4 regions of the Streptomyces sp. NPDC056169 genome follow, and region 1 is predicted to be linked to each of the others. Evidence: riboswitches for the same ligand, from Rfam matches in the RefSeq annotation. Region 1 holds a riboswitch; each other region holds the start of a gene.
What was found. A riboswitch is a leader RNA that binds a small molecule or an ion and turns the genes downstream of it on or off. The one in region 1 is predicted to bind cobalamin.
Positions count from the first base shown of each region.

Region 1 (4,457 bases):
CATCGTCGGCGCTGCTCTTCGCGGAGCTCGCCGGGACGGCCCGGTCGGAGGGGGCGGCATGAGCGCGGCGGCGGCGCCGGTCGGCATCGTGCTGGTCTCGCACAGCGCGGATGTGGCGGCCTCGGTGGCGGCACTGGCGCAGGGCCTCGCGGGCGGCGGCGCGACCACGCCGATCCAGCCGGCGGGCGGGCTCCCCGACGGCGGCCTGGGGACGAGCGCCGAGCTGATCTGCGAGGCGGCGAAGGCCGTCGACGGCGGCGCCGGGGTGGCGCTCCTGGTCGACCTGGGCAGCGCGGTCCTGACCGTGAAGGCGCTGCTCGACGAGGGCGACGAGCTGCCGGAGCGTGCCCGGCTGGTCGACGCGCCGTTCGTCGAGGGCGCGGTCGCGGCCCTGGTGACGGCGAGTGCGGGCGGGGATCTCGACGCGGTGGCCGCGGCGGCCTCGGAGGCGTACGCCTATCGCAAGCGGTGAGGGGGGTCTCGGCCGGGTCGACTTGATAGGCAAGTGAACAGTTGCCTATCCTGGGGTGGTGGCCGACGACCTTTTCAAAGCCCTGGCCGACCCCACCCGCCGCACGATCCTCGACGAGCTCGCGGAGAAGTCCGGACAGACACTGTTCGAGATCTGCTCGCGGCTGAGCATGAAGCATCAGCTCGGCATCTCGCGCCAGGGGGTCTCCCAGCACCTGACGGTGCTGGAGGCCGCCGGGCTCGTCGAGACCAGGCGGGAGGGCCGCTACAAGTTCCACGACCTGAACACGGCCCCCCTGCGGCACATCACCGAGCGGTGGCCCGTGCCCGACACCCCAGGACCGGAGAAGAGCACCCCATGAAGATCCATCTGACCAGCGTCTTCGTCGACGACCAGGCCAAGGCCGAGCGTTTCTACACCGAGATCCTCGGCTTCGTGAAGAAGCACGACGTCCCGCTGGGCGAGACGGACCGGTGGCTGACGGTCGTCTCGCCCGACGAGCCCGCCGGCACCGAACTCCTCCTGGAGCCCGCCGGCCACCCGGCCGTCAAGCCCTACCGCGACACGCTCGTCCAGGACGGCATCCCGCTGGCCCAGTTCGCGGTCGACGACGTGCGGGCGGAGTACGAGCGCCTGACCGGCCTCGGCGTCCGCTTCACCCAGGAGCCCCTGGAGATGGGCCCCGTCACCACCGCCGTCTTCGACGACACCTGCGGCAACCTCATCCAGATCGCGACGAAGCCGCAGTAGTCCCAGCGGCCGGCCCTCCCGGGCGTCACCCTCCTGGACGTCAGTCGAGGTCGGGGCCGGCGTCGAAGCTGGAGTCGAGGTCGGCGTCGAGGTCGGCGTCGAGGTCGGCGTCGAGCACGGCGTCGACCTCGATCTCGACGAGCCATTCGGGGTCGATGAAACGCGAGACCTCGACGAAGGTCGTGACCGGCCGCACCTCCGCGAACCGCTCGCCGTGGGCGCGCGCGGCCTCCTTCCAGCGGGTCACGTCGGTGAGCATGATCCGCGTCCGCACGACGTCCTCCGCCGACGCCCCCGCGGCCTTCAGCGCCGCCTCGGCGATATCCAGACACCTGACGGTCTGCCCGTACACGTCGCCGGGCGCGACGGTGGCCCCGTCGTCCCCGATGGGCGCCGTCCCCGCGACCGCCACGTGCGCGCCCTTGCGCACGGCCCGGGAGAACCCGATCTGCGGTTCGAGCGGTGAGCCGGAACTGACCGTCTGTCGGACATTCCCCATCGGTCCGTACCCCTTCGCGTTGTGATGCACCTGATCAACGCACTAGTGTCGCAGGGCCTTGGTGTACGGGAAACCGGTGAAGTACCGGTGCGGCCCTCGCCACTGTGATCGGGAGTTCCGGCTCCACACCCGAGGGAGACGCCCCCGGGCAAGCCACTGCACCGCTGCGGGCGACCGCCGCGGCGTGGGAAGGCGGAGTCGGGACGTATGACCGTCAGCCAGGAGACCGGCCAGGGTGCGTTGTCCATCCACGAGGTGCTGGAGAGGGTCTCCCGACCATGCATATAGCCGAGGGGTATCTGCCCCCCGCTCACGCCGCCGCCTGGGGCGTCGCGGCCGCTCCGTTCATCGTCCACGGGGTCCGCGCGCTCACCCGCGAGGTGCGGTCCAACCCCGAGTCCACCCTGCTGCTCGGCGCCGCCGGCGCCTTCACGTTCGTCCTGTCCGCGCTCAAGCTCCCTTCCGTGACGGGCAGTTGCTCGCATCCGACGGGTACGGGCCTGGGCGCGATCCTCTTCCGGCCGCCGATCATGGCGGTCCTCGGGACGATCACTCTGCTCTTCCAGGCCTTGCTGCTCGCCCACGGCGGGCTCACCACGCTGGGCGCCAACGCCTTCTCGATGGCGATCGTCGGGCCCTGGGCGGGGTACGGGACCTATCTGCTGGTGCGCCGGTTCGGCGCGCCGCTGATGGTCGCCGTCTTCTTCGGCGCGTTCGTCGCCGATCTGTCGACGTACTGCGTCACGAGCGTGCAGCTCGCGCTGGCCTTCCCCGACCAGGGCAGCGGCGTGCTGGGCGCCCTGGCCAAGTTCGGTTCCATCTTCGCCGTGACGCAGATTCCGCTCGCGGTGAGCGAGGGCCTGCTCACCGTGCTCGTGATGCGGCTGCTCACGCAGTCCAGCAAGGGCGAGTTGACCCGGCTGGGCGTGCTGGGCAGGCCCGGCGCCGAACGACCCGAGGAGGCGACCGCGCGATGAGCGTCACCATGAGCCGGAACACGAAGATCAACGCGCTGCTGCTGCTCGTCGTCGCCGCGCTCGCGGTGCTGCCGCTCGCGCTGGGGCTCGGCGACCACAAGGAGGAGCCGTTCACCGGGGCGGACGCGGAGGCGGAGACCGCGATCACGGAGCTCCAGCCGGAGTACGAACCGTGGTTCAGCCCCCTGTACGAACCGCCGTCCGGGGAGATCGAGTCGGCGCTGTTCGCCCTCCAGGCCGCGCTCGGCGCCGGTGTCCTCGCGTACTACTTCGGCGTACGGCGCGGTCGCCGGCAGGGCGAGGCCCGCGCCCTGGCGGCGCAGACCGAGGGAACGGCGGCACAGCCTGCGGAGGCAGGAGTGGAGGCGCGGCCCGGGGAGTCGGCAGCACCCGGGGAGGCGGCGGCGCCCGGGGAGGCTGCAGCCGTATCGGCGGCCGGCTCCGGCTCCGGCGCCGTCGAAGGCAAGGGCGCGTAGCCGCCCATGCTGCCGATCGACGCGGCGGCGCACAGCAGTCGCTGGCGCCGCCGCCATCCCGCCGAGAAGGCCCTGCTCGGCTTCGGGCTCACACTCTGCGCGGTGTGTCTGCCGCCGTGGCCGGGCGCGGTGCTCGTCGCGGCGGCCACGCTCGCGGTCCTGCTCGGACCGGCCGGCGTGGCGGGCCGCCAGCTGTGGCGGGCGTTCCGTGTGCCGCTCGGGTTCTGCGTCACGGGCGCGGTGCCGCTCCTCTTCGAGGTGGGTGGGGCGCGGGGGTTCGTCGCCCTCGCGCCCGGCGGGCCCGTCCACGCGGGCGAGCTGCTGCTGCGGACCGCTTCGGCCTCGCTGGGCGTGCTGCTCTTCGCGTTCACGACGCCCGTCTCCGACGTGCTCCCCCGGCTGGTCCGGGCAGGGGTGCCGGCTCCCGTGGTGGACGTGGCGCTCGTGATGTACCGGATCATCTTCCTGCTCCTCGACTCGCTGTCGAAGATCCGCCAGGCGCAGGCGGCCCGGCTCGGGCACACCACCCGGGCGGCGACCTGGCGCTCGCTCGCCGGGCTCGGCGCCACCTCGTTCGTGCGCGCCTTCGACCGGGCGCAGCGTCTGCAGTCGGGGCTCGCCGGACGCGGCTACGACGGGACCCTGCGGGTCCTGGTCCCCGCCGCCGCGGTGTCCCGCCGGTTCCTGGCGGCGGCGGCCGGCCTGCTCTGCGGACTCGTCGCCCTCACCCTCGTACTCGAAAGGTTCCTGCCGTGACGTCTCCGACGGCCCCGCCGACGACCCCTACGCCCCCCGTCGTGGAGTTGGTGAAGGCGGGTTTCGCCTACGAGGACGGGCCGCCGGTCCTGTCGGGTGTGGACTTCGCGGTGCCGGAGGGGCGGTCGATCGCGCTCCTCGGGCGCAACGGCAGCGGCAAGACGACGCTGCTGCGGCTGCTCAGCGGGGGGCTGCGGCGCGGGAGCGGGTCGCTGCTCCTGGACGGGGCGGAGGTGACGTACGACCGGAAGGGGCTGACCCGACTGCGGACGACCGTGCAGCTGGTGGTGCAGGACCCGGACGACCAGCTGTTCGCAGCCTCGGTCGGCCAGGACGTGTCCTTCGGGCCGATGAACCTGGGGCTGCCGGAGGAGGAGGTACGACTCCGGGTGCGCGAGGCACTGGAGGCGCTGGACATCGTTGCCCTGGAGGACCGGCCGACGCATCTGCTGTCGTACGGGCAGCGGAAGCGGGCGGCGATCGCGGGCGCCGTGGCGATGCGGCCGCGGGTGCTGATCATGGACGAG
Region 1 covers NZ_JBHJUO010000009.1:5,769-10,225, forward strand. Annotated here, with positions in the region: gene dhaL (dihydroxyacetone kinase subunit DhaL) at 1-62, shown strand, start outside; gene ACFC0G_RS16055 (PTS-dependent dihydroxyacetone kinase phosphotransferase subunit DhaM) at 59-472, shown strand; gene ACFC0G_RS16060 (ArsR/SmtB family transcription factor) at 531-833, shown strand; gene ACFC0G_RS16065 (VOC family protein) at 830-1,222, shown strand; gene ACFC0G_RS16070 (RidA family protein) at 1,263-1,721, opposite strand; cobalamin riboswitch at 1,764-1,971, shown strand; gene ACFC0G_RS16075 (energy-coupling factor ABC transporter permease) at 2,000-2,698, shown strand; gene ACFC0G_RS16080 (energy-coupling factor ABC transporter substrate-binding protein) at 2,707-3,174, shown strand; gene cbiQ (cobalt ECF transporter T component CbiQ) at 3,181-3,930, shown strand; gene ACFC0G_RS16090 (ATP-binding cassette domain-containing protein) at 3,927-4,457, shown strand, end outside.

Region 2 (4,457 bases), on a different contig from region 1:
CGAGTGGAGGTCGACCTCCTCGACGGTCCACGTGTTCTTGATGGCGTCGCGGTAGCGCTCGTAGAAGTCCGGGTAGCGCATCGGACGGAGGGTCAGTTCGAAGCCCGGGTCGAGGAGGTTCTTCTTGAGGGAAGAGGTGCCGGCGCGAAGCGTCGTCGATGAGGGGTGGTGGTCGGGCGACGGGTGGGACATCACTGGCAGGCCTCGCAGGACTCGGGGTTTTCCAGGGAGCAGGCGAGGGCGTCCGCGTCGGGGGTCGCCTGCTGGACGGGGATGGTGGCGGCGGTGGGCGTCGCGGCCTGGGCGGCGCGGGCGATCCGGGTCGCCGGGCGGGAGCGCAGGTAGTACGTCGTCTTCAGACCCTGCTTCCAGGCGTACGCGTACATCGACGACAGCTTGCCGATCGTCGGCGTCTCCAGGAACAGGTTCAGGGACTGCGACTGGTCGAGGAACGGCGTCCGCGCGGCGGCCATGTCGATCAGGCCGCGCTGCGGGATCTCCCAGGCCGTGCGGTACAGCTCGCGCACCTCGGCCGGGATCCAGGTGAAGCCCGCGACCGAGCCGCTGGCGTCGCGCAGCGCGTCCCGGGTCTGGGCGTCCCACACGCCGAGCCGCTTCAGCTCGTCGACGAGGTACGAGTTGACCTGGAGGAACTCGCCCGACAGCGTCTCGCGCTTGAAGAGGTTGGAGACCTGCGGCTCGATGCACTCGTAGACGCCCGCGATCGAGGCGATGGTCGCCGTCGGCGCGATCGCCAGGAGCAGGCTGTTGCGCATGCCGACCGCGGCGATCCGCTCGCGCAGGGCCGCCCAGCGCTCCGGCCAGTTGAGCTCGACGTCGTAGTGGTCCGGGTGCAGGACACCGCGGGCCGTGCGCGTCTTGTCCCAGGCCGGGACGGGGCCGCTGCGCTCGGCGAGGTCGGCGGAGGCCTCGTACGCGGCGAGCATGATCCGCTCGGCGATACGGGTGGACAGCGCGCGCGCCTCGGGGGAGTCGAACGGCAGCTTCAGCTGGAAGAAGACGTCCTGGAGGCCCATCGCGCCCAGGCCCACCGGCCGCCAGCGGGCGTTGGAACGCCCGGCCTGCTCGGTCGGGTAGAAGTTGATGTCGACGACCCGGTCGAGGAAGGTGACGGCCGTGCGGACGGTCGCGTCGAGCCGCTCCCAGTCGATGTCCTGGGTCGAAACGTCCACGAACGCGCCGAGGTTGACCGAGCCCAGGTTGCAGACCGCGGTCTCGCCGTCGTCCGTGACCTCCAGGATCTCCGTGCAGAGGTTGGAGGAGTGGACGGTGTGGCCGGGCTCGGCGGTCTGGTTGGCCGTCCGGTTCGAGGCGTCCTTGAAGGTCATCCAGCCGTTGCCGGTCTGGGCCAGGGTCCGCATCATCCGGCCGTACAGGTCGCGGGCCGGCATCGTCTTGCGGGCCAGGCCCTTCGCCTCGGCGGCGCGGTAGGCGGCGTCGAACTCCTCGCCCCACAGGTCGACGAGCTCGGGCACGTCCGCCGGGGAGAAGAGCGACCAGTCGGCGTCGGCGTTGACGCGGCGCATGAACTCGTCCGGGATCCAGTGCGCCAGGTTCAGGTTGTGCGTACGGCGCTGGTCCTCGCCCGTGTTGTCGCGGAGCTCCAGGAACTCCTCGATGTCCGCGTGCCAGGTCTCCAGGTAGACGGCGGCGGCGCCCTTGCGGCGGCCGCCCTGGTTCACGGCGGCGACGGAGGCGTCGAGGGTCTTCAGGAACGGGACGATGCCGTTGGAGTGCCCGTTGGTGCCGCGGATGAGGGAACCGCGGGCGCGGATGCGGGAGTAGGAGAGCCCGATGCCGCCGGCGTGCTTCGAGAGGCGCGCGACCTGGTGGTAGCGGTCGTAGATGGAGTCCAGCTCGTCCTGCGGGGAGTCGAGGAGGTAGCAGGAGGACATCTGCGGGTGGCGGGTGCCGGAGTTGAAGAGCGTGGGGGAGGACGGCAGGTAGTCCAGGCGGCTCATCAGGCCGTACAGCGCGCCGACCTCGTCGAGCGCGCGGACGCTCTCGTCCTCGGCGAGGCCGCAGGCGACGCGGAGCATGAAGTGCTGCGGGGTCTCGATCACCTTGCGGGTGATCGGGTGGCGCAGCAGGTAGCGCGAGAAGAGGGTGCGCAGACCGAAGTAGCCGAAGCGGTCGTCGGCGGTCTGGTCGATGGTCGCGTCGAGGCGGTCCGCGTGCCGCGCGACGAAGTCGGCGGTGCGGTCGGCGATCAGGCCCTCGCGGTGGCCGACGGCCACGGAGGCCGAGAAGCAGACCGCGCCCTGGCCGGCGGCCTCTTCGGCGATGGTGATCGTCAGGAGCCGGGCGGCGAGCCGGGAGTAGGCCGGGTCCTCGGAGATCAGACCGGCGGCCGCCTCGGTGGCCAGCTCGCGCAGTTCCGCCTCGTCCGACGTGGCGCTGCGGCCGCGGAGCGCGGCGGCGGCGATCTTGCCGGGGTCGGTGTCGGGGAGGTCGGCGGTGAGATCGGTCAGGGTCCGCAGCAGCACGGTGCCGGGTCCGTCGCTCTCGATCGCCGTGGCCGGATCGGCGGGCGCGATGGTCACGTGGGGGCTCTCCCTCGCTCGGCTCGGGGCCGCGGCGGGGGAAGGCGGGCAGGCGGGCATCCGTACACAGGACGCGCCGCGTCCACCGGCCCACTCCGCGAGGCCCGGACGTCAGTGACACCCGGAACGGCTGGACCGGGTGTGCTGTCGGCAGGTCCTCGGACTCACTTCGTACGAATCAACACGAAGCACACCGTTGCGGGACAGTTCCGGATTCGCGCCGGATTTCCCTGCGTCGACAGCGAGGACGAGCATACATGTGGGGGGCGCTGCTCGCAGAACCCCCCACATGTTGTGTCGTCCGTGTGTCAGAACTCCAGGGCGTAGGTCCGCAGCTGGTGGCCGGGAATCGGTTCCCAGTCCCGCTCGGGGGTGCGGACGAAGCCCATCCGCTCGTAGATCCGGTGCGCCGAGACCATCTTCGCGTCGGTGGAGAGCACGAGCCGCGCGCACCCCGGCAGGGCCCGTGCGCGGTCCGCACAGGCGCGGACGAGGGCCTCTCCGACGCCCCTGCCGCGGGCCTCCGGAGCGACCGCGAGCATCCGGAACTCGGCCTCGCCGGCGACGGCGATGTCCGCCCACGGGGTGGAGCCGGGGGCGAAGGTCACCCCGCCGATGATCCGGTCGTCCTCGTCGGCGGCGACGAGCACCTCGGCCTCGCGGGCCCGCCGGGCCGTGTCCTTCAGTACGTCCAGGTAGAAGTCGTCCTCGCCGTACAGCAGCAGCCCGTCGTTCAGGTATGTCAGCCCGGTGAGTTCCCCGAGCTCCTCGTGTTCCTCGGGCCGTACCGCCCTGATCGTGAAGTCCATGGGGGCAGTGTGCCCCGGGGGTACGGGAAGGGGCCCGGGATTTCCTGGCGGAGATCCCGGGCCCCTGTGTCGTACCGCGAGGTCAGTGCGCTCCGGCGCCGACCTTCGGGTCCGCCTGCGGGTCCGGCTTCGGCTTCGCCGCGCGGGCCGGCGCGTCGACCGTGTAGTCCGACGGGGAGGTCTCGTCGACGCCCTCGGGGGCCTTCAGGGCCTTGAGGACGAAGGTCAGGACGACCGTGACGACGACGTTGAGGACGAACGCGGTGAGGCCGATGTAGCCGATCTCGCCGATGCCCGGGATCTCGGCGGAGGAGCCGCCGAAGTGCTTCTGCGTCGGGCTGGCGACGCCGTACGCGGCGACCGTGCCGTAGACCATGCCGACGGCCCAGCCGGCGAGCAGCGCCCAGCGGTGGAACCAGCGGGTGAAGAGGCCGCCGACCAGCGCCGGGAAGGTCTGGAGGATCCAGATCCCGCCGAGCAGCTGGAAGTTGATGGCGACCGTCTTGTCCATGGTGAGGACGAAGGCCAGCGCGCCGACCTTCACCAAGAGCGAGACCAGCTTGGAGACCTTGGTCTCCTGGGCCGGGGTCGCGTCCGGCTTGATGAAGTCCTTGTAGATGTTGCGGGTGAAGAGGTTGGCCGCGGCGATCGACATGATCGCGGCCGGGACGAGCGCGCCGATGCCGATCGCGGCGAACGCGACGCCCGCGAACCAGTCCGGGAACATGGTCTCGAAGAGCTGCGGGATGGCGAGCTGGCCGTTCTTGACCTGGATCCCGGCGGCGATCGCCATGAAGCCGAGCAGCGCGAGCAGGCCCAGCATCAGCGAGTACAGCGGCAGGATCGTGGTGTTGCGGCGGATGACCTCACGGCTCCGCGACGACAGGGTCGCCGTGATGGAGTGCGGGTACATGAAGAGCGCGAGCGCCGAGCCGAGCGCCAGCGTCGCGTACGTCCACTGCCCGGCCTCGCCGGGGACGAGCGCGCCGCGCGGCTTGCCGGTCGCCGGGTTGGTCTGCCCGTACGCCTCGCCCGCCTTGGCGAAGATCTCGTCGAAGCCGCCGAGCTTGATCGGGATGTAGAT
Region 2 covers NZ_JBHJUO010000005.1:350,268-354,724, reverse strand. Annotated here, with positions in the region: gene ACFC0G_RS10565 (ribonucleotide-diphosphate reductase subunit beta) at 1-192, opposite strand, end outside; gene ACFC0G_RS10560 (ribonucleoside-diphosphate reductase subunit alpha) at 192-2,564, opposite strand; cobalamin riboswitch at 2,696-2,836, opposite strand; gene ACFC0G_RS10555 (GNAT family N-acetyltransferase) at 2,873-3,373, opposite strand; gene mctP (monocarboxylate uptake permease MctP) at 3,456-4,457, opposite strand, start outside.
Region 2: it holds a riboswitch for cobalamin, as region 1 does, so the genes downstream of both, ACFC0G_RS10560 (ribonucleoside-diphosphate reductase subunit alpha) here and ACFC0G_RS16075 (energy-coupling factor ABC transporter permease) in region 1, are expected to answer to the same signal.

Region 3 (4,457 bases), on a different contig from region 1:
CTGATCTCCCGCTTCGGTCTCCGGCCGGTCGAGGGCGTCACCGTCCTCGCCCAGCTGGCCGACGCCTCCCTCGGGCACAACTGGGCCTTCTACGTCGTCCAGTTCGCCACCATGGTGCTCCTCGCGCTCTCCGCGAACACCTCCTTCGGCGGGCTGCCCGTCCTGCTGAAGCTGCTGGCCCGCGACGACTACCTGCCGCACGTCTTCGGCCTCAAGGCCGACCGCCAGGTCCACCGCCACGGCGTCGTCTGGCTCGCCGTCGTCTCCGCCGGTCTGCTGGTCTTCTCCGGCGGCGACACCAACACCCTCGTCCCGCTCTTCGCGATCGGCGTCTTCGTCGGCTTCACCCTCGCGCAGACCGGCATGGTCCTGCACTGGCGCGCGACCCGGCAGTGGGGCAGGGCCGCGCTCAACGGCCTCGGCGCCGTCCTCACCGGCGTCTCCGCGATCGTCGTCACCGCCACCAAGTTCCACGACGGGGCCTGGCTGATCGTGATCGCCCTCCCGGCCCTCGTCCTCGCCTTCGAGGCCGTCCACCGTGCCTACGGCAGGATCGGCGAGCGGCTCGGCGTCGGCCGCGTCCCCGAGCCGCCGCACCGCGCGCGCTCCCTCGTCCTGGTCCCGGTCTCGTCCCTGACCCGGCTCACCAGCGAGGCCCTGACCGCCGCGGTCTCCCTCGGGGACGAGGTCCGGGCGGTCACCGTCTGCCACCCGGACGCGGAGGACCGGGAGGCCACGGAGGCCCTGGAGCGCGACTGGGCCCTGTGGAACCCGGGCGTCCCCCTCGTCCGGCTCCCCTCCGAGCGCCGCACGCTCGGGCGCCCGATCACCGCGTACGTCCACGGACTCCGGAAGGCCGAGCCCGACACCCGGATCACCGTCCTGATCCCGGAGGCCGAACCGGAACGGCTGTGGCAGCGGCCCCTCCAGAACCGGCGCGGCGCCCTCGTCGCCCGGGCCGTCCGCCGGGACACCGATGCCGTCGTCTGCCGCCTCCGCTACACCGTGTAGAGCGCCGAGCGGAGCACGAGTAGGCGGCGCGCGGAGTACCGCGCGGACGCGTCCCGCGACGGGCGAAGCACGGGCGGACGGGGTAGATCTCCCCTGAGAGGCGCGTCTGAGAGGTACGTCGCCGGTGACGACAGGGAGGCCGCCGTGGAAGGCAGAAGCAAAGGGTTCGTCCACTCCTTCAACCGTCTCGGCGGGTACGGCTTCGTCGTCCCCGTGGGCTCCGAGGAACAGGTGTACTTCAGCGCGGCGGACATCGAGGGAGAGGCCCAGTCGCTCTCCGAGGGCCAGCAGGTCACCTTCGTGCTCGTCCTCGGCGACGGCCGCTTCGAGGCGAAGGAGCTGCGCCTCTGACCTGGCCCGCGACCGGAGGTGCGACAGGTCGCCGGTGGTACTGTGCCGAGGCCAGTCGCACCTTTGTGCTCACCCGAACGGGCGAGCGTACGGGTCAGGGAATCCGGTGGGAATCCGGAGCTGACGCGCAGCGGTGAGGGCGACGGGCGGAGCATCGGCCACTGGGCGGCGGAACAGGCCCGGGAAGGCGCTCCGTCCGGCTGACCCCGAGTCCGAAGACCTGCTGGCGGCCCCGGCGTCACGCCGTCGACCGGGGAGCACCCGTACGACAGGCTCCGCGTATGAGCCGTGGACGCAGAGGAATGCTCCGTGCCGTTCGCACACCACCCCGTCCGCTCCGCCGCGCTGCTCCTCGCCGGCACCCTCGCCCTGCTCCTGACCGCGACGGGATGCGGCGGCGGACCCGCCGGGACCACGTCGGGGAAGGGCCGGGGCGCGGAGCCCGCGGCCGGCTATCCCGTGACGCTCGACAACTGCGGTGAGCGCGTACGGATCGACCGCCCGCCGCGGCGGGCCGTCGCCCTCGACCAGGGCGCCGCCGAGATCCTGCTCTCCCTCGGCCTGGCCGACCGCATGGTCGGCACCGCGACCTGGACCGACCCCGTTCTCAAGGGACTTGAGAAGCAGAACGCGAAGGTGCCGCGCCTCGCCGACCGCTACCCCTCCTTCGAGAAGGTGCTCGACACCGAACCCGACTTCGCCGCCGCCTCGTTCGGGTACACCCTCGGCAAGGGCGGGGTGGCCCCCCGCGAGCAGTTCGCGAAGCTCGGCGTCCCCACCTACCTCTCGCCGACCGACTGCGCCGGCAAGGACAACAGCGGCGACGGCGACGGCGTCCGCACCCGGACGCTCACCATGGAGACCGTCCACGGCGAGATCCGGGACCTGGCCCGGGTGTTCGGGGTGCCGGAGCGCGGCGAGAAGCTCGTCGCCGAGCTCAAGGGCCGGGTGGCGAAGGCCGCTTCGGCGGGCGACTTCACGGACGTCTCCGTCCTCTACTGGTTCGCCAACGCCGAGTCCCCCTACATGGCGGGCTGTTGCGGCGCGCCCGGCGTCGTCACCCGCGCGCTCGGCGTGAAGAACGTCTTCGACGACACGCGCGAGGAGTGGCCCCAGATCAACTGGGAGACCGTCGCGGACCGCGACCCCGACGTGCTCGTGATCGGCGATCTGACCCGCCGGTCGCAGTCGGCCGAGAGCGCCGCGAAGAAGATCGCGTTCCTGGAGTCCGACCCGGTCACCAGGAACATGACGGCGGTGAAGCGGAAGCGGTACGTGCTCCTCAGCGGCCAGGCGATGAACCCCACGATCCGTACCGTCGAGGGCGTCGAGAAGGTGGCCGCCGCGCTCCGCTCGTACGGACTCGCCAAGTGACCCTCCCCGGACCGGCCAAGACGTCACGCGGGGGAGGCACGCGACCTGGGGGCGCTGCGCGACCCGAGAGCGGTGCGCGGCCCCAGAGCGATGCGCGGCCCCGTGGCCGTGGTCGTGGTCGTGGGCGGCCTGTCGGCCGCGTGGTGGCGGACGGTGGTCGGGCGGTGCTGTGGGTCCTGGCCGGGCTCGCCGTCCTCTGCGCGTCGATCGCCGTGGCGATCACGATCGGGCCGGCGGACCTCCGCGTCGGCGAGGTCCGGTCCGTCGTCACCGCCCACCTGACCGGGGGCGTCTCGGACCTGTCCCCGATCCGGGACGGGATCGTCTGGAACCTGCGCCTGCCCCGCACCCTCCTCGCGGCCGTCTGCGGCGCCGGACTCGCCGTGTGCGGGACGGTGATGCAGTCCCTCCTGCGCAACCCGCTCGCCGACCCCTTCGTCCTCGGCGTCTCCTCCGGCGCCTCGACCGGCGCCGTCCTGGTCGTCGTCCTCGGCGTCGGCGGGGGAGTCCTCTCCGTCACCGGCGGCGCGTTCCTCGGGGCGGTCTGCTCCTTCGCGCTCGTGCTGCTCCTCAGCCACACCCTCGGCGGTTCACCGGACCGCGTGGTCCTCGCCGGAGTCGCGGCCATGCAGCTCTTCTCCGCGCTCACCTCCTTCGTCGTCATGACGGCCGCCGACGCGGAGACCACCCGCGGCGTGCTGTTCTGGCTCCTCGGCTCGCTCGGCGGGGTCGGCTGGGACGAGGTGCGGGTGGGCGTCGCGGTGCTCGCGGCGGCCCTGCTGATCTGCGGCGGGTACGCGCGGACGCTGGATGCCTTCGCCTTCGGTGAGGACGCCGCCGCGTCGCTGGGCGTCGCCGTCGGCCGGGCAAGGACCGTCCTGCTGTGCGTCACCGCCCTCCTGACGGCCGCTCTGGTCTCCGCCGCCGGCGCGATCGGCTTCGTCGGCCTCGTCCTGCCGCACGCGGCCCGCGCGCTGGTCGGCCCCGGGCACGCCCGGCTGCTGCCGGTCACGGCGCTCGCGGGCGCGGTCTTCCTCGTCTGGGCGGACACCCTCGCCCGTACGGTGCTCGATCCCCAGGAGGTCCCGGTGGGTGTCGTGACCTCGCTGATCGGCGTACCGGCGTTCGTCCTCGTCCTCTACCGCACGAGGGGTACGCGATGACCACGACCACCGACACGACCACGGACACGCGCGCGGGCGCGGGTGAGGGGCTCCGCGCCGACCGGGTCTCGCGCACCGTCGGCGGCAGCCCCGTCCTCGACGGCGTCACCCTCGCCCCGCGCCCCGGCACCGTCACCGGCCTGCTGGGCCCCAACGGTTCGGGGAAGTCGACGCTCCTCCGGCTCCTCGCCGGCGTCCTCGCCCCCGACAGCGGCGTCGTCACCCTCGACGGCGATCCCCTCGACGGCCTCGGCCGCCGGACCGTCGCGCGGCGCCTCGCCACGGTCGAGCAGCAGGTGGACACGCAGGTCGACCTGACCGTCCTCGACGTCGTCCGGCTGGGCCGCGTCCCGCACCGGAGGGCCTGGGCCCCGGCGTCGGCGGCGGACGAGGCGGCCGTCCGCTCCGCCCTCGCCCGCACGGGCCTCGACGACCTGGCCCGCCGCTCCTGGCGGACGCTCTCGGGCGGGGAGCGCCAGCGCGTCCAGATCGCCCGCGCCCTCGCGCAGGAACCGCGCGAACTCCTGCTCGACGAACCCACCAACCACCTCGACATCC
Region 3 covers NZ_JBHJUO010000039.1:18,818-23,274, forward strand. Annotated here, with positions in the region: gene ACFC0G_RS38615 (APC family permease) at 1-1,011, shown strand, start outside; gene ACFC0G_RS38620 (cold-shock protein) at 1,156-1,362, shown strand; cobalamin riboswitch at 1,398-1,605, shown strand; gene ACFC0G_RS38625 (ABC transporter substrate-binding protein) at 1,672-2,736, shown strand; gene ACFC0G_RS38630 (FecCD family ABC transporter permease) at 2,877-3,899, shown strand; gene ACFC0G_RS38635 (ABC transporter ATP-binding protein) at 3,896-4,457, shown strand, end outside.
Region 3: it holds a riboswitch for cobalamin, as region 1 does, so the genes downstream of both, ACFC0G_RS38625 (ABC transporter substrate-binding protein) here and ACFC0G_RS16075 (energy-coupling factor ABC transporter permease) in region 1, are expected to answer to the same signal.

Region 4 (4,457 bases), on a different contig from region 1:
CCGCCGACGGCGGGCAACCACCCACAGGGGCCACCCGCGCACGACTCTCCAAGCCGCAACCGGCACTCACGGCGCACCCGGCGGCACGAACGGCAGCCCCGCCGGGGCGCCCTCCTCGATGAGCCGCAGCAGCGCGTCCGTGTCCGCGTGTTCCTCGATCAGGTCGCCGAGCCGGTCCAGCTGCTCTTCCCGCAGCGTGCCGAACGACGTGTCCGGGGCCGGTACGAACCGCCGCCCCGCCGCCGCCGCGACCTCCCGGAGGAACGCCCGGCGGAACCCGTCGCTCTCCAGCGAGCCGTGCCAGTGGGTGCCCCACACGGCGCCGACCCGGCACCCGTCCAGAAACGGTTCGCCCCCGTCCACCGACGCGACGCCGTGGTGGATCTCGTACCCCTCGACCCGCTCCCCGAGCGCCTCGCCGACCGGCCGCGCCAGGGTCTTCTCGCGCGCGAACCGGACCCGTACGGGCAGCAGTCCGAGCCCGTCGACGGTCCCGGCCTTCGACTCGACCTCGTCCTCGATCCGCTCGCCGAGCGCCTGGAAGCCGCCGCAGATCCCGAGGACCGGCCGGCCCTCGGCCGCGCGGCGGGCCAGCTCGTCCGCGAGCCCCCGCTCCCGCAGCCACGCGAGTGCCTTCACCGTCCCCCGGGTGCCGGGCACGACGACGAGGTCCGCGTCGACGAGCTCCTCGGGCCGGTCCACGAACCGGACGACGACGCCCGGCTCGGCGGCCAGCGCGTCGACGTCCGTGAAGTTCGACATCAGCGGTACGGCGCAGACGGCGACCCGCAGCACGTCCGCGCCGACGGGCGGCGCGACGACGGACTCGCGGACGGTGCCCCGCAGCGAGACCCGGAGGCCGTCCTCCTCGTCGATGCCGAGCCCGTGCGCGTACGGCAGGACGCCGAAGGTCCGCCGCCCGGTCAGCCCGTGCAGCATGTCGAGGCCGGGTTCGAGGAGGGTCACGTCGCCCCGGAACTTGTTCACGAGGTATCCGGCGACGAGCGACTGGTCCTCGGGGCTCAGCAGCGCCGTCGTCCCGAAGAACTGGGCGAAGACCCCGCCCCGGTCGATGTCGCCGACCACGACCACGGGCAGCCGCGCGGCCCGCGCGATGCCCATGTTCACGATGTCCGTGCGCCGCAGGTTGATCTCGGCCGGACTGCCCGCCCCCTCGCAGATCACGGCGTCGTACATGCCCCGGAGTTCCTCCAGGCACGCCATCACCGGCTCGAAGAGTTCCTTCTGCCGCCCGCCGTGGTAGCCGCGGGCGGACAGCTCGCCCACCGGCTTGCCCATCAGGACGACCTGGCTGGAGCGGTCGCTGCCCGGCTTGAGCAGGACCGGGTTCATGAGCGCGGTCGGCTCGACCCGGGCGGCCTGGGCCTGCATGGCCTGGGCCCGCCCGATCTCGGCGCCCTCGCGGGTCACGAAGGAGTTGAGGGACATGTTCTGTCCCTTGAACGGCGCCACCTTCAGGCCCTTGCGGACCAGCCAGCGGCAGATGCCGGCCGTCACGACGCTCTTGCCGGCGTCGGACGTGGTCCCGGCGACCAGCAGGCCCCCACCCCTCATGCGTTCCTCCGCTTCGCGTTCTTCACGGCAGCACCGATGATCATGCGGCCGCCGACACAGGCGGCCAGGGTCACGGCGGTGACCCGGCGCGAGAGCCGGACCGCCCGGTCGATGTCGGCGACCTCGACGGGCCGCCCTTCCCCGTTCAGCACGGGCCGGTGCTCGACCCGCCCGCCGTACGAGAGGGTCCCCCCGAGCCGTACGCCGAGGGCGCCCGCGAACGAGGCCTCGACGGGCCCCGCGTTGGGGCTCGGGTGCCGGTCCGCGTCCGCCCGCCAGGCCCGTACGGCCCCGCGCGGATTCCCTCCGGCGAGCGTCGCGGCGACGGCCGTCAGCCGGGCTCCGGGCCAGCCGGCCACGTCGTCGAGCCGGGCCGAGGCCCAGCCGAAGCGGCGGTGGCGCGGGGACTTGTGGCCGACCATCGCGTCGAGGGTGTTGACGGCCCGGAAGGCGACGAGGCCCGGCACGCCGGCGACCGCGCCCCAGAAGAGGGCGCCGACCACGGCGTCGGAGGTGTTCTCGGCGACGGACTCGACGACCGCGCGGGCCATCGCGGGACCGTCCAGGGACTGCGGGTCGCGCCCGCACAGGTGCGGCAGCCGCTCCCGGGCGACGTCCAGGTCCCCGACGGCGAGCGCCCCGCCGATCGCACGGGCCTCGCGGCCCAGGGTCGTCCCGCCGACGACGGCCCAGACGGAGGCGGCGGTGAGCGCCACGGCGGCGGCCGGCCGGTCCCGGACGGCCCGGGCGGCGAGCGCGCCGAGGGCGGCGGTGGAGCCGGCGCAGACGGCGGTGTGCAGGGCGCCCCAGCCGCGGTGGTCGTGGTGGAGGCGCTGTTCGACCGCGGCGGCGGCCCGGCCGAAGGCGGCGACGGGGTGTCCGCGGCGGGGATCGCCGACGAGCCGGTCGACGGCGAGCCCGAGGGCCGCGCCGTACGCGAATCCGTCCGGGGAAAGGCGGCTGGTTCTGGTGCGGCCGGGCATGGCGCAGGTCCTCACTCAGGGTCCGCGCCCTGGATCGACGTGACCGGCGGCGAGAGTTCCTGACTTCCGGACCCGTCGGATCCGGTCACAGTGGCGGGACCGCGCCGGATTCGCACCGGACTTCCTCTGCTGCCGCCGTAATGGCCTCGGCAGTCCACCACGGCCCGCGAACACCCGTCAACTCACCCTTGACCTGCGACAGGTCACTGTGCGAAGCACCACAAACACGGACCACACACACGACGGCCGGGCGGTCGCACCCGAAGGTGCGGACCGCCCGGCCGTCGTACAGAGAGGACCGTCAGGCGACGATCAGATAGATGCCGTACGCCACGGCCGCCACGCACAGGGCGAAGCAGGCGTAGGCGCCGGTGCGGGCCATCGTGGCCGAGCCGCCCTGGGCGGCGGCCTGCTCCTGCTTGGAGAGGCCGATGATGCCGAGGGTGAAGAGGCCCACGAGGGCGACGGTCGCCACGAGGCTGACCCCGAAGACGGCGCCGAGAGCTGCCCAGTCGATCTTCATGTCGTTGGTTCCTTACACCGCTGCGGCGGGGGCCGGGGGAGCGGCCGGGTCCGTGGGGACCGGCGAGGGGATGGTGGTCTTGAGGTCCTCGTCCGCGACGGCGGCGACGGAACCGGCCGGCGGCGGGGTGACGGCCGCGATGGCGGTGGTCACCACACCCGCGGGCTCGGACTCGCCGTCGAGGTCGTCGTCGGTGACGTTGTTGTGGTCGACCGGCTTGCGGCGGGACAGCGACCAGATGACGGCCGAGCCGGAGACCAGCAGGACCGCGACGGCGGCGATGCCCCAGGGGCCCTGCTTGGTGAGGAACTCGGCACCGGCGCCGACGAGGGCGGCGGCGGGCAGGGTCAGGCCCCAGGCGACGAACATCCGGGTCGCGGTCGACCAGCGGACGACGCCGCCCTTGCGGCCGAGGCCCGCGCCCATCACGGCACCCGAGCAGGACTGGGTGGTGGAGAGGGAGAAGCCGAGGTGCGAGGAGGCGAGGATGACCGTGGCGGCGCTGGTCTGGGCGGCGAAGCCCTGCTGCGGCTGGAGGTCGGTGAGGCCCTTGCCCATGGTGCGGATGATGCGCCAGCCGCCGAGGTAGGTGCCGAGCGCGATCGCGACGCCGGCGGCGACGATGACCCAGAGAGGCGGGTTGGAGCCGGGGGCGACGACGCCCTGGGTGACCAGGGCGAGGGTGATGATGCCCATCGTCTTCTGGGCGTCGTTGGTGCCGTGGGCGAGGGAGACGAGACCCGCGGAGGCGATCTGGCCGACCCGGTAGCCCTTGGCGGTGTGCTTCGCCTCGGTCTTGGCGCCGATCTTGTACGTCAGCCGGGTGGCCAGCATCGCGGCGAGGCCGGCGACGATCGGCGCGGCGACGGCCGGGATGAGGACCTTGGTGACGATGGTGGGGCCGTTCACGGCCGACCAGCCGGCCGACATGACCGCTGCGCCGATGAGGCCGCCGAAGAGCGCGTGGGAGGAGCTGGACGGCAGGCCCAGGAGCCAGGTCAGCAGGTTCCACAGGATGGCGCCCACGAGCGCCGCGAAGATCACTTCTGTACGAATGCCCTCTTCGTTGATGATCCCGCCGGAGATCGTCTTGGCGACCTCCACGGACAGGAACGCGCCGACGAGGTTCAGCACGGCGGACATGGCCACCGCCGTCTTGGGCTTGAGTGCACCGGTCGAGATGGTCGTGGCCATCGCGTTGGCGGTGTCGTGGAAACCGTTCGTGAAATCGAACACGAGAGCTGTCACGACCACAATGGCGAGCAGCAGCGTGATGTGTTCCATTTACCCAGGCAATCGTTTGACGTCAGTGGCTCGACGAACGTAAGCAACCTGGGTGAACGGAAGATGAACTGGGGCGGGCGACGTGGTGTCCC
Region 4 covers NZ_JBHJUO010000001.1:57,774-62,230, reverse strand. Annotated here, with positions in the region: gene ACFC0G_RS00330 (cobyric acid synthase) at 67-1,575, opposite strand; gene ACFC0G_RS00325 (cobalamin biosynthesis protein) at 1,572-2,558, opposite strand; cobalamin riboswitch at 2,592-2,724, opposite strand; gene ACFC0G_RS00320 (hypothetical protein) at 2,860-3,081, opposite strand; gene ACFC0G_RS00315 (anion permease) at 3,094-4,365, opposite strand.
Region 4: it holds a riboswitch for cobalamin, as region 1 does, so the genes downstream of both, ACFC0G_RS00325 (cobalamin biosynthesis protein) here and ACFC0G_RS16075 (energy-coupling factor ABC transporter permease) in region 1, are expected to answer to the same signal.